3 regions of the Pseudarthrobacter siccitolerans genome follow, and region 3 is predicted to be linked to each of the others. Evidence: riboswitches for the same ligand, from Rfam matches in the RefSeq annotation. Region 3 holds a riboswitch; each other region holds the start of a gene.
What was found. Region 3 has a riboswitch for cyclic di-AMP ahead of QFZ36_RS17265 (M23 family metallopeptidase). Riboswitches for the same ligand answer to the same signal wherever they lie in the genome.
Positions count from the first base shown of each region.

Region 1 (3,875 bases), 3.0 Mb from region 3:
GGAGAGCGCCGCCGGGAGTCCGGAGGCAGAAGAAGCCTCGCAGGTGGTGGACGGCGTGATCGCCATTCTCAAGGACGGGCCGTTGGACTACACCTCGTTCTTCCGGAACCTCGGCCAGGCAGCGCGGGGAAACCAGCGGCCGGCCCGAGGCATGGTCCTGGACCTCGCCGCTTTCGATGCCTGGGCCGAACGGTGGCTGGCCCTGCAACCCGACGCCGGCGTGATGGACCGGGTAAACCCCGCCTACATTGCGCGCAACCACCTCGTGGAGGAGGCACTCGCCGCAGCAACAGAGGGCAACCTCGGCCCATTTAACCGGCTCGTGGACGTCGTCCGCATGCCGTACCAGGAGCGCCCGGGGCTGGAGCGCTATGCCGGGGGAGCACCCGAGGACTTCGGCAGCTACCAGACCTTCTGCGGCACCTGAGCTGAGTTGAAAACGAAACAGGGGCGGCAGGCGGGGAGAAACCCGCCTGCCGCCCCTGTCCGGGTGGTGTGGCTACGCTACGCGGACGAAGGAAGCGCCCGGGAGCCAGCTGATGGAGTGGACCTCAGTCTTGAAACCGTCCACGCCACCGCTCACAACCTGGCCGTTGCCGGCGTACACACCGACGTGGCCGGCGGTGATCACCAGGTCACCGGCAGCGGGGGCACCCACAACGGAGCCGTACTGGAAGAACTGGCCGGGAGCCAGGTCGCCAACACTCTTACCCACGGAACGCAGGGCCTTCTCCACCATGGCGGTGCAGTCCTGCTGGATGCCGACCTGGCCGTAGGCCGAGGCCAGGATGGCAGCGCCGGCGCCCGAGCCGGTCGCAGCCGGAGCTGAAGCGTAGGACACGTTCACTCCGGTGTTGGCCGGAGCCGCGGCAACGGCTGCCTTGACGGGAGCAGGAGCAGCGGCTGGAGCCGGAGCGGCGGCCGGAGCAGCTGCAACGTACCCGGCGCCCGGGATCTGGATCTGGTCGCCGGGGTAGATGATCGCGGAGATCGCCAGGCCGTTGGCGGACAGAACGTCATTGAGGTTGACGCCGTAGGCAGCCGAGATGCCGCCCAGGGTGTCGCCCGAAACCACGGTGTGCACGTTGGCGGCAGCTGCCGCGGGGGCAGCCACGGCAGCGGCGGGCGCCGTGGAAGCCTGGGTGTTAGTGGTCTCGGTGGTGTCCGGTCCGGTTACGCCTGCGTGGGCCGGGGCGCCTACACCGAAGGCAATGCCGGAAGCTGCTGCTACGGCGAGCGCCGGACGGCCAAGTGACTTGGCTGAGACAGCCAAGCCCTGGAGCGCGATTGAGCGGGCCGGAGTCGCGCGGTGACGGGCGGTGATGGAATTTTTTGACACGGTTGATCGCCTCTCCCATGCCTGCGGGGTGAGCTGTCGGGTTCGGGTTGGAGATACCCGGCCGGGAGCGGCTCCGAACGGAACGGAGGGCGCTATCGACTTGACCCCAAGGCCTCTCAGGAGGCCGCGGAAATGTGGTTCCCCCGTCCCTGCCAGCTGGAAACTGATTGAATCCCGGTTCAGTGGCAGGGCTCGGCATACTGACGGGAATGTCCCGTCTGGGAGGGACACCTGAAGACCATAGCCCGCGACGCGACCGATTGTCACATTTGGATAACATACGAGGTGCTTCTCTCGTATTTAGCAAACGACTTGATTCTTCCTACACTCCCCGTTGACCTCAGAAGATAGAAACGCCGGGCGCCCCCAGGTGTTCTTTGTCACAAAGTAATAAAGCCATGCCGAAACCGGCGTCTGAATCTTGCCCACAGGGGCACCGGGTAGGAGGATGACCCCACCTGGAGGAGGCCCTGTGACCCAGCTCGGCAAGTATGAGCAGTATCTGATCGAAGAATTTTTTGACGACTACCGCGCCGGGGCCTTGAGCCACCGGACGTTCACCCGGCGGGTGGCCTTCATTACGGGCAGTATGGCTGCTGCCGCGGCCGCGATGCTGCTGGTTGGCTGCACGCCGAGTGAGGTGCCGCGCAGCACTGACCCGATCCCTGCGGCCGAGCCCCCGGTATCGACTGCCTCCGGGACGGCCGGTTCCGGTGCGGTGCCCGGGGCGAAAAGCCCGCTTTCCGTACCCGAAGGTGCTGCTGGAATGACGACGGCGACTGTCCGGTTTCCGTCCGGTGGAACCTCTGTCAGCGCCTACTTGGCCCGCCCCGAGTCAAACGGGCCCCGTGCTGCAGTGCTGATCTGCCACGAGAACCGTGGACTGACACCCCACATCCAGGACGTGGCGCGGCGCTTCGCGAAGGAGGGCTACGTGGCCCTCGCCCTTGACCTGCTGAGCCGGGAAGGCGGAACTGCCGGCATGGACCGCGATGCTGTTCCCGGTGCCCTCACCTCGGCCGGTGCCCAGCGGCACATTGCCGACTTTGACGCGGCACTGGAGTACCTCCGGGGCCAGGACTTCGTGGACGGTGAACGAATTGCCATGACCGGTTACTGTTTCGGTGGCGGCATCACCTGGCAGGCAGCCACCGAGCTGGACGGCCTGAAAGCCACCGCGGCTTTTTATGGGCCGGCCCCTGACCTGGGCAAAGTCCCGGGGATCAAGCCTGCGGTCTTCGGTGTGTATGCAGAGCTGGATCAGCGCATCACGGGTGCCATGCCGGCGCTCAAGGATGCTCTTGCTGCCACCGGCGTTGTCCATCAGCTCACTGTCTACCCTGGTGTGGGCGGGCCACGCGTTCCACAATGACACCGGTGACCAGTACAACGAGGTCCAGGCCACAGCCGCCTGGAAAGACACACTCGCCTGGTTCAGCCGGCACGTCTGAAGTGCGCCGTCCTGCCCGCTATGAGGAACCCGCAGGTCTCCGCTGCATAACGATGTCAGGAGGCTGGCCTTCAACCAGAGGTTGAAGCCGGTAAGCTTCCGGACTATGCCCCGGTTCGTTACAAAAGCCCGGTCGCCCCTGCCGGCGGCCCTTCTGGTCGTGGCCCTCGCCGCGGCACTCGGGCTGGCACCGGCGGGCGCGGCTGACAGCGACCCGACCGGCGATTACCCCTCCTGGGAAGACGTGCAGGAAGCAAAGCAGACCGAGGCCGGCAAGGCCGCTGAAATCAGCAGGATCAGCAGTCACCTCGATGACCTGCAGGCCAAATCCGAGTCCCTGGGTACCGCAGCCGTCCAGTCGGCGGCCGACTATGCCGAAACAGACTCTGCGCTGCAGGCTGCCAGCGCAAAGGTGGAGGCCCTCACCGCCCAGGTCTCACAGGCAAACACCGCCCTGTCCCGGCACCGGAAGGAGCTCGGGGCGCTCGCCGCCCAGTCCTACAAAACGGGCGGCACCACCATGGGATTCTTCGTTGCCCTGGATGCGATCCAGACCAACAGCATTCAAGGGCTCAATGTGGTGCAGATCGTCGGGGACAAAACGGCAGGACTGGTAACAAAGGCCGAATCCGCGGGCCGGATCGCCACCAGCCTGGCTGCCCGGGAAAGCGCCGCCAAAGCCGAACGCGAGCGGCTGTCCCTTGAAGCCAAGGCCAAACTCGGCGCCGCCCGTTCCGCCCAGGAGGCCATGGCACGCCAGGTGGCGGAGAGCCGGCAGCACAGCGAGGAGTTGACAGCCCAGCTGGCCTCCCTCAAGGGCACGACTGCGGCAGTTGAGGGCGCCTACCGGCAGGGCCAGGCAGCACAGGCCGCTTATGAGGCCGCACAGGCCGCCAAGCGCGCCGCTGCTGAGGAGCAGGCCCGGCAGCAGGCAGAAGCGGCAGCGAGGGCGGCCGCAGCAGCTGCCGTCCGCCCGCCGGCTGGCCCAGCGCCCGCCGGCCCCGCGCCGGCAAATCCCGCACCCGGCAATCCGGCACCCGGCAATCCGGCACCCGGCAATCCGGTACCCGGCAACCCGGCGCCCGT
Region 1 is NZ_JAUSXB010000001.1:660,656-664,530, reverse strand. Features, by position in the region: gene QFZ36_RS03200 (protein adenylyltransferase SelO) at 1-427, shown strand, start outside; gene QFZ36_RS03195 (C40 family peptidase) at 500-1,339, opposite strand; cyclic di-AMP (ydaO/yuaA leader) riboswitch at 1,343-1,511, opposite strand; gene QFZ36_RS03190 (dienelactone hydrolase family protein) at 1,812-2,711, shown strand; gene QFZ36_RS03180 (coiled-coil domain-containing protein) at 2,896-3,875, shown strand, end outside.
Region 1: linked by a shared signal. The riboswitch ahead of QFZ36_RS03195 (C40 family peptidase) and the one ahead of QFZ36_RS17265 (M23 family metallopeptidase) in region 3 are both predicted to bind cyclic di-AMP.

Region 2 (3,875 bases), 140 kb from region 3:
CTCTCAGAACTCATGAGCATGGGCCTGCGGATGGCCGGCTGGTCTGTCGCCGTAGCGGCCGACGGGCCGGAGGCTGTGAAGCTCGCCAAGGACTTCCGCCCGGACGTCCTGGTTCTCGACGTCATGCTGCCCGGGTTCGACGGCGTTGAGCTGCTGGGAAGGATCCGCGCCTTCGCGCCCGAGGTCCCGGCGTTGTTCCTGACAGCCAAGGACGCTGTGCAGGACCGGATCGTGGGCCTGGCGGCCGGCGGCGACGATTACGTCACCAAGCCGTTCAGCATGGAGGAAGTCCTCCTGCGGCTGCACCGCCTGGTCCAGCGATCGGGGGTGGCCGCCATGGATACGGCTGAGCTGGTGGTGGGTGACCTGGTCCTGAACGTCGATACCCGCGAGGTGACCCGGGCGGGCGAGGAACTCCAGCTCACGGCTACCCAGTTCGAATTGCTCCGCTACCTCATGGAGAACCCCAAGCGGGTAATCAGCAAGGCGCAGATCCTGGACCGCGTCTGGGACTACGACTTCGGCGGCCAGGCCAACATCGTGGAGCTGTACATCTCCTACCTGCGCAAGAAGGTGGATGCCGTGCACCCGCCCATGATCCACACCGTGCGCGGGGCCGGATACGTCATCAAGCCTGCCGAGTAGGCGCACCATGGCCTCGCAACAGGCTGCGCCGCACCGCCGGAGCTGGCTCAAGCCCAATACCTGGCATTTGCGGACCCGCCTCATCCTCCTTGCCATGACTCTGCTGATCGCCATCTGCGGTGCAGTGGGCGTGGCCAGCTATGCCTCGATGGACGCCTTCCTCACCCGGCAGCTCGACGAACAGCTCAGCCAGGCCGCGGACCGGTCGAACGATCCGGGCCGCCCGCCCATGGGCGGCTTCAATGGAAGGGACCCGCTGGACGCCCGTGGCCAGAGCGTGGGAACCCTGAACGCCCGCGTGCTCAACGGGCAGGTCAACAGCGCCGGCTTCCTCGCCTCGGACACCACCCGCTCGCCGCTGTCCGCCGAGGACAAGCAGGCGCTGCTGGACCTTGCCACGGACGCGCAGCCGGTGGACCGCACCCTCTCCAACGGTGATTACCGGTTGATAGCCGTGAAAACGAATTACGGGGATGTGCTGGTGACCGGACTCCCCCTCGCCACCAAGGAGAGCACGCTTACGTCCCTGGTGTGGACTTTTGTGTTCGTCTCCTTGGGCGGCCTGCTGCTCATCGGGCTGGTGGGAACGGTGCTGATCCGCCGCACCATGAAGCCCCTGGAGCAGCTGTCAGAGGTGGCAACCCGCGTTTCACAGCTGCCGTTGGACGCCGGTGAAGTGGCACTTGCGGTGCGGGTGCCGCCGTCGAACTCAAATCCGGGAACGGAAGTGGGCAGCGTAGGCCACGCGCTCAACCTCATGCTGGACAACGTGGCCAACGCGCTGCAGGCGCGGCAGAGGAGCGAAACCAAGGTGCGGCAGTTTGTGGCCGACGCCTCGCACGAGCTGCGCACTCCCCTGACCGCCATCCGGGGCTACACGGAGCTGATGCGGATGACGGAGAATTTCACTCCCGACGGCGAAAAATCGTTGGCCCGCGTGCAGAGCCAGTCTGAGCGGATGACCGCCCTGGTGGAAGACCTGCTGCTGCTGGCCCGGCTCGATGAGGGCCAGCCGCTCAAGCTCACCGAGGTGGACCTTACGCAACTGGTGATTGAGGGAGTCAGCGACGAAAAGGTGATGGCGCCGGGCCATAACTGGCGGCTGGAGCTTCCGGACGAGCCCGTCGTGGTCAACGGCGACGCCTCCCAGCTGCGCCAGGTCCTGATGAACCTGCTCTCGAACGCACGCAAGCACACTCCCCCGGGGACCACAGTGGTCACAGGGGTTGGAAAGTCACCTGAAGGGGCGGCGGTAGTAACCGTAACGGACGACGGCGGCGGCATCCCTGCCGAGTTCGTGGACCATGTCTTCTCACGCTTCGCCCGCGCAGACGCGGCACGAAAGGGAGCGGGAGACCAGGCTGGAGCCTCCGTTGCCGAAGGTACCAGCGGTCTGGGCCTCTCCATCGTGGAATCCATTGTTGAGGCGCACGGCGGAAGGGTAACGGTGACGTCACAGCCGGGACGCACGCAGTTCGCCCTGCAACTCCCACTTCCGCAGGCGTAGCAAGGCGACGCGCCGCCGTCGTGATCTCTGTTACCAAAATGTGACTTGTGCTCCGAATTCCTGTACCGTCGTTTAGGTACGGTTCCCGTTCGGGCCGTATATCCGGATGACGCCAAGCTCTGCCACTTCCCGGATTTCTCTTGAACCAAGGCAGAGGCGGGGGACCCACCGTCCCGGGCACTATTGCCCTTGGGGTTAAGCCAACACGTGATTCTTTCCGTGTGGCCGGATGCCCTCATCCGAACCCGACAGCTAACTCCGCAGGTGTGAGAGGCGATTCATCATGTCCAAATTCCTGGTTAAACCGCGCCCGAAATCCGGGTCTGCACCGCACGCCGGACGCGAAGCCGGCAAAATCCCCTTCATCGGCAAGCGCGCGGCTGTACTTGCCGCATCCGCTGCACTCCTCGTAGGAGTGGGAGCGGCCGGACAGGCTACCGAATCCAGCATCCGGGTCGCTGCCACCGAAACCAAGGCCGCTGAAGCGCAGTCCAACCTCAGCATTGAGAAGAGCGAAATCCGGGCCAACCCGGCGCCTGCCCCGGCGGCCGAGGAGATTGCAGTGGCCCCGCAGGCGGCAGAGCCGGCACCGGCGGCAGCCCCTGAACCGGCACCAGTCCCCGTCCCCGAAGCAGCACCGGCCCCGGCTCCCGAGCCCGCCCCGGCGCCTACCGCCGCTCCTGAGCCGGCACTCGTCGTCGCGGTCAACGACCCCGCCGGCGCCCAGGCTTACGCCGCTGGCCAGCTTGCCAGCTACGGCTGGGCTCCGGACCAGATGCAGTGCCTGCAGACCCTGTGGACCAAGGAGTCCGACTGGACCACCACGGCCACCAACTCAAGCAGCGGCGCCTACGGCATCGTCCAGTCCCTGCCTGCTGAAAAGATGGCGAGCGCCGGCCCGGACTATCTCACCAACTACCGCACGCAGATCAACTGGGGCCTGAATTACATCCAGGAGCGCTACCAGTCACCTTGTGGCGCCCTGAACTTCCACCTGTCCAACAACTGGTACTGAGCACACAAAACCTTTTGGAGCGGCGGGCTGCCCGGCATACTGTCATCCATGAGGTTCACCACCACCATCCAGGGCAGCGGAAACAAGACCGGCATCGAAGTTCCCGAAGAGGTTCTTGCGGCCTTGGATGCGGGCAAGCGCCGCCTGTGGTGGTGACCATCAACGGCAAGAGCTATCGCAGCAGCATTGCGGTGATGGGCGGGCAGAACCTCATCTCGCTGAGCGCAGCCAACCGGGACTTCGTCGGGGCAGCCGCTGGCGACACCGTGGACGTGGACGTGGAACTGGAAACCCAACCCCGGATTGTGGAAGTTCCCGAGGACCTCGCGACAGCGATGGCCGCCGAACCGGCAGCCCAAAAGTTCTACGCGACGCTGAGCTTCAGCGCCCAGCGCCGGTACGTTGAGCCGCTGGGCGATGCCAAGACGCCCGAAACCCGGTCGCGCCGCATTGCCAAGGTAGTGGCGGACCTCAAAGCCGGAAAGAAATAACCGTCCTGCCGTCGTCGTCCTTGCCGGTTTCGACGACGACTGCGCTGTAGTCCTGGATGTGCAGCACGCCGGCGGGCAGCGGGCCGGTGTTCGGCCCCACGGCCACCGTCCGGATGCAAGCGGCCACCCCTGCAGCGATTCCCGCCGGAGCGTCTTCGAACACCACTGCGTCCGCAGGATCCACGCCAAGGTTGGCCGCCGCCTTCAGGTATCCCTC
Region 2 is NZ_JAUSXB010000001.1:3,557,690-3,561,564, reverse strand. Features, by position in the region: gene QFZ36_RS16660 (response regulator transcription factor) at 1-645, shown strand, start outside; gene QFZ36_RS16655 (HAMP domain-containing sensor histidine kinase) at 653-2,152, shown strand; cyclic di-AMP (ydaO/yuaA leader) riboswitch at 2,286-2,430, shown strand; gene QFZ36_RS16650 (hypothetical protein) at 2,436-3,167, shown strand; gene QFZ36_RS16645 (YdeI/OmpD-associated family protein) at 3,320-3,658, shown strand; gene QFZ36_RS16640 (HAD-IA family hydrolase) at 3,639-3,875, opposite strand, start outside.
Region 2: linked by a shared signal. The riboswitch ahead of QFZ36_RS16650 (hypothetical protein) and the one ahead of QFZ36_RS17265 (M23 family metallopeptidase) in region 3 are both predicted to bind cyclic di-AMP.

Region 3 (3,875 bases):
TCGCCTTGTAGGCAGACAGGGGGTTTTGGACGTGCCGGCATCTTGGGGGTACGCCGGCACGTCCCGAACGGGGATGTGGTGATTTAGCGAAAAGTGTGTTTGGGCATAGAAAAAGCCCTTGGACCCGAAGGTCGAAGAACTAGCCCTTGGAGATAGTGAAGAACGCGGAGGAGCCGGTTGCGGCCACGGCGTGCAGCAGCGTTCCCTGGGAGGGGTTCAGGGCGCTGATCATCATGCCGTTGCCGACGTAGATGCCAACGTGTGCGCCGCCATTCTGCATCACCAGGTCGCCCGCCTGAGGAGTGGATGTGGGCGTCATGGCAGTCCATGCATTGGTGCGTGGGATGCTGATGCCGGCCTGCGCGTAGACCCACTGGGTGAAGCCCGAGCAGTCCCAGCCGGTGACGGGGCTGGTGCCGCCCCACACGTACGAGTGGCCGATGCCGGTGTACGCGATGGCGGCGATGCCTGAGGTGGAGGCGGAGGAGACGGTTTCGGCCAACTTCTCCTTGGCGGAGGAAGCGGTTCCGGTGGCAGCGGTTCCGTTACCCGAGTCTGTGGACTGGGTGCGTACGGCCTGCACTTTGGGAGCGGCTGTGGTCTTGACCACGGGGCGCTCGAAAGAGACAGTGGCCGTGGGGGCCGCAGTAACGGCAAGGGCGGTCTGCGCCGACCCGGACTCCGTTGAGGCGGACACACCAGCGTTGGTGTCTGCGGCGGTGGCCGGCAAGCCCATGGTCAGGATGAGGCCGGAAGCAGCTGCGATAACGGCAGCCTGGCGACCAACTGTCCCGGCATTGGCACTAACAGCCTTGGACACCGCGTCCAAGGGGTTGGTACGAACCGTTTGCGCACGGTGGCGCGCAGAATTATGGCGTGAAGACACGAAGGTAGCCTCTCCCAATGCCTGCGAGGTGAGCTGTCGGATTCGGATGGGAGTCACCCGGCCACGCGGCTTCCAAGGAAGCTTTGTGACTTAACCCCAAGGCCTTCCCGCTGGAAAGGCCAAAATTGGTTCCCCCGCCCCTGCCAGACGATGTCATGCGAACGGACCTTGAGCGGTGGCAGAGTTAGGCAATCCGCACAAGAGCGTCAACTTCGGAAAAGTTGACGCGAGTTAGACGGTACAGCAGTTTTGACTGAATGTCACATTCAGGTCACGGCAAGTCAAGATCATCTGATAGTTCACCGTCACTTGACTACAGCCAGACGGTGGGGTCAACCACTTCGCCGTTGACCTGGACTTCGAAGTGGAGGTGGCAGCCTGTGGACGCCCCCGTAGTGCCGCTGAGCGCCACAACTTCCCCGCGGGAGACCGTCTGGCCTTCCTTGACGTTGAAGGACGACAGGTGGTTGTAGGTGGTTTCCAGACCGTTGCCGTGGTCGATCACGACGCGGTTCCCGCCGCCGAACTGGTGCCAGCCCACAAACGTGACGGTACCGGTGGCCGCAGCCATGACGGACGTCCCGCATTGGGCCACATAGTCCTGTCCGCGGTGGAAGTCCCCGGTGCCGCCGGTGATGGGGCTGACCCGGTAGCCGAATGGCGATGCGGTGGTCATCACGGCCAGCGGGGCGCCGAGGCTTCCGGCCGAGGCGGCCCGGCTGATAGCGCCGGCCGACTGCGCGCTGAGCAGCTGCTTCAGTTTCCCGTCCGGATCAGCCTGGGTCACCACGGCGGAGCGGCTGAAGTCGATCTGGGCCCCGGCTTCCGCGGAAATCTGGGGCTGGGGCGTCACGGAGGAGGCGGCAACGGGGGCGGTGCCCGAGGCGTCAGTGGCCATAACAGGACTGGTGGCCGGGACTGTCACGGTGAGGACCAGGCCGGTGGCAGCAAGCGCTATGCCGGCCTTCTGGCCGATGCCGCTGGCGGCTGCGAATTCGGTCACCTGGCGGAGGGGACCCCGACGCCGGCGAGCATCACGGTGCGGATCGCGTGGGCGCTCCGAGGTGATGACTTCGACAACGCGCGGTGTCGAAGCAGGGCCCGCCGCGCGGCGGCGTCCCCTGGAATTCTGCATGGTCAAGAACGGTTCCTCTCTGGAAAGCCTGCGAAGTTAGCTGTCGGATTCAGGTCAGAGAGTTCAAAGACCCGGTCCGCCGTAAGCAAGCTTCGGCACAGAGATATCCCGTTAAGGATCCTTCGCTGGAAGAGGCTTGCTGCTGACGGACTTCACCCCAAGACAGTCCCCCGCTGCCGGTTGTGGTTCCCCCGCCTCTGCCAGTTACGACTCGTGCTCCTGATCCGCTGGCAGAGCTCGGCTCCAGATCAGGTAACGCTTTAATATCAACGCTTGGTTCAACTATAGAGGCTTAAGCCCCTTAGTAACAATTCCGTTATCTTTGCCTAAACACCCCGTTATGGGGTACGCCGTCCCTAGCCCGCGGGCTGGCGGATGGCCACAAACACGTGCGCAGCAACCTCCGGCGGCAGCTCCAGGGCCCCCTCAATGCCGGGAACGCGCACCGAAATGTAATCACCCACCCGCTCCAGTGAAACGGCGGCGCCCGGACGGATACCGCCCTCGTCAAGCTGGGACAGCAGCTCCGGCTCCACCTGGATGGGCTCCGCGAGCCGGCTCACGGTCACCTCTGATGCCGGACCATAGGATTTCATCGCTTCCAGGAGGCTGATGGCACCGTCGGCAAGGCCCAGTGACGGAGAACCGCCCAAGGCTGCCAGGCCTGGAATCGGATTCCCGTACGGAGACTCCGTGGGATGGTTGAGCAGCTCGTAGATGCGCCGCTCCACGCGTTCGCTCATGACATGCTCCCAGCGGCAGGCTTCGTCGTGGACGTAGGCCCAGTCGAGACCGATGACGTCGGCGAGCAGGCGCTCGGCAAGGCGGTGCTTGCGCATGACCTCCGTGGCGCGCTTCCGCCCCGTTTCGGTGAGCTCAAGGTGCCGGTCTCCGGAGACGACCACCAGGCCGTCCCGCTCCATCCGGCCGATGGTCTGGGAGACGGTGGGCCCGGAGTGGCGGAGCCGCTCGGCGATGCGCGCACGAAGAGCCACGATGTTCTCTTCTTCAAGCTCCAGAATGGTCCGAAGGTACATTTCCGTAGTGTCGATCAGATCCGTCATCCAGCTCAGCTCCTCGAGCGCAGTACCTTGCGTTGTCCCACCGTATCGCCTTGACTGCGACGTAGTCCGTGGAAAAGCTTAGCCTATTTTGACTTTGTCCGAATAGTTCGCGCCTGTGCTACGCAGGCGTCTCATTGGCTGGACTATGACGGCCCGGGTTCCCGCCGAATCAGCGCTTCAGGCAGAATGAGGAAGGCCCTGGTTGCAGTCACCGCCGACTGCCGGCCGCCAACACCCGTCCGGACCAAAGTTACGTCCACGCCGAAATTGGAGCACTTGTGAGCGAAACCAGCATCACTATTCCCGCCGACCTCCTGCCGAAGGACGGACGGTTCGGCGCCGGGCCCTCCAAAGTCCGGCAGGAACAGATTGATGCGCTGTCAGCCGCGTCAAAGAAGATCCTCGGCACGTCCCACCGCCAGGCCCCTGTCAAGAACCTGGTGGGCTCTGTCCGGGAAGGCCTGAGCCAGTTCTTCCGCGCACCCGAAGGGTATGAGGTGGTGCTCGGCGTGGGCGGTTCCACCGCCTTCTGGGATATTGCAAGCTTTGGCCTGGTGGAGAAGAAGGCACAGCACCTGTCCTTTGGTGAATTCGGCTCCAAATTCGCCGCAGCCACCAACAAAGCCCCCTTCCTGGACGCGTCCTCCATCATCAAGTCCGAACCCGGTACCCGCCCCTCGGCGCAGGCAGAAGCAGGCGTGGATGTTTACGCCTGGCCGCAGAACGAGACCAGCACAGGCGTTTCGGCCCCTGTGCAGCGCGTTGCCGGCGCGGACGAAGGTGCATTGGT
Region 3 is NZ_JAUSXB010000001.1:3,696,040-3,699,914, reverse strand. Features, by position in the region: gene QFZ36_RS17270 (C40 family peptidase) at 140-820, opposite strand; cyclic di-AMP (ydaO/yuaA leader) riboswitch at 891-1,052, opposite strand; gene QFZ36_RS17265 (M23 family metallopeptidase) at 1,200-2,021, opposite strand; cyclic di-AMP (ydaO/yuaA leader) riboswitch at 2,032-2,243, opposite strand; gene QFZ36_RS17260 (metal-dependent transcriptional regulator) at 2,378-3,085, opposite strand; gene serC (phosphoserine transaminase) at 3,364-3,875, shown strand, end outside.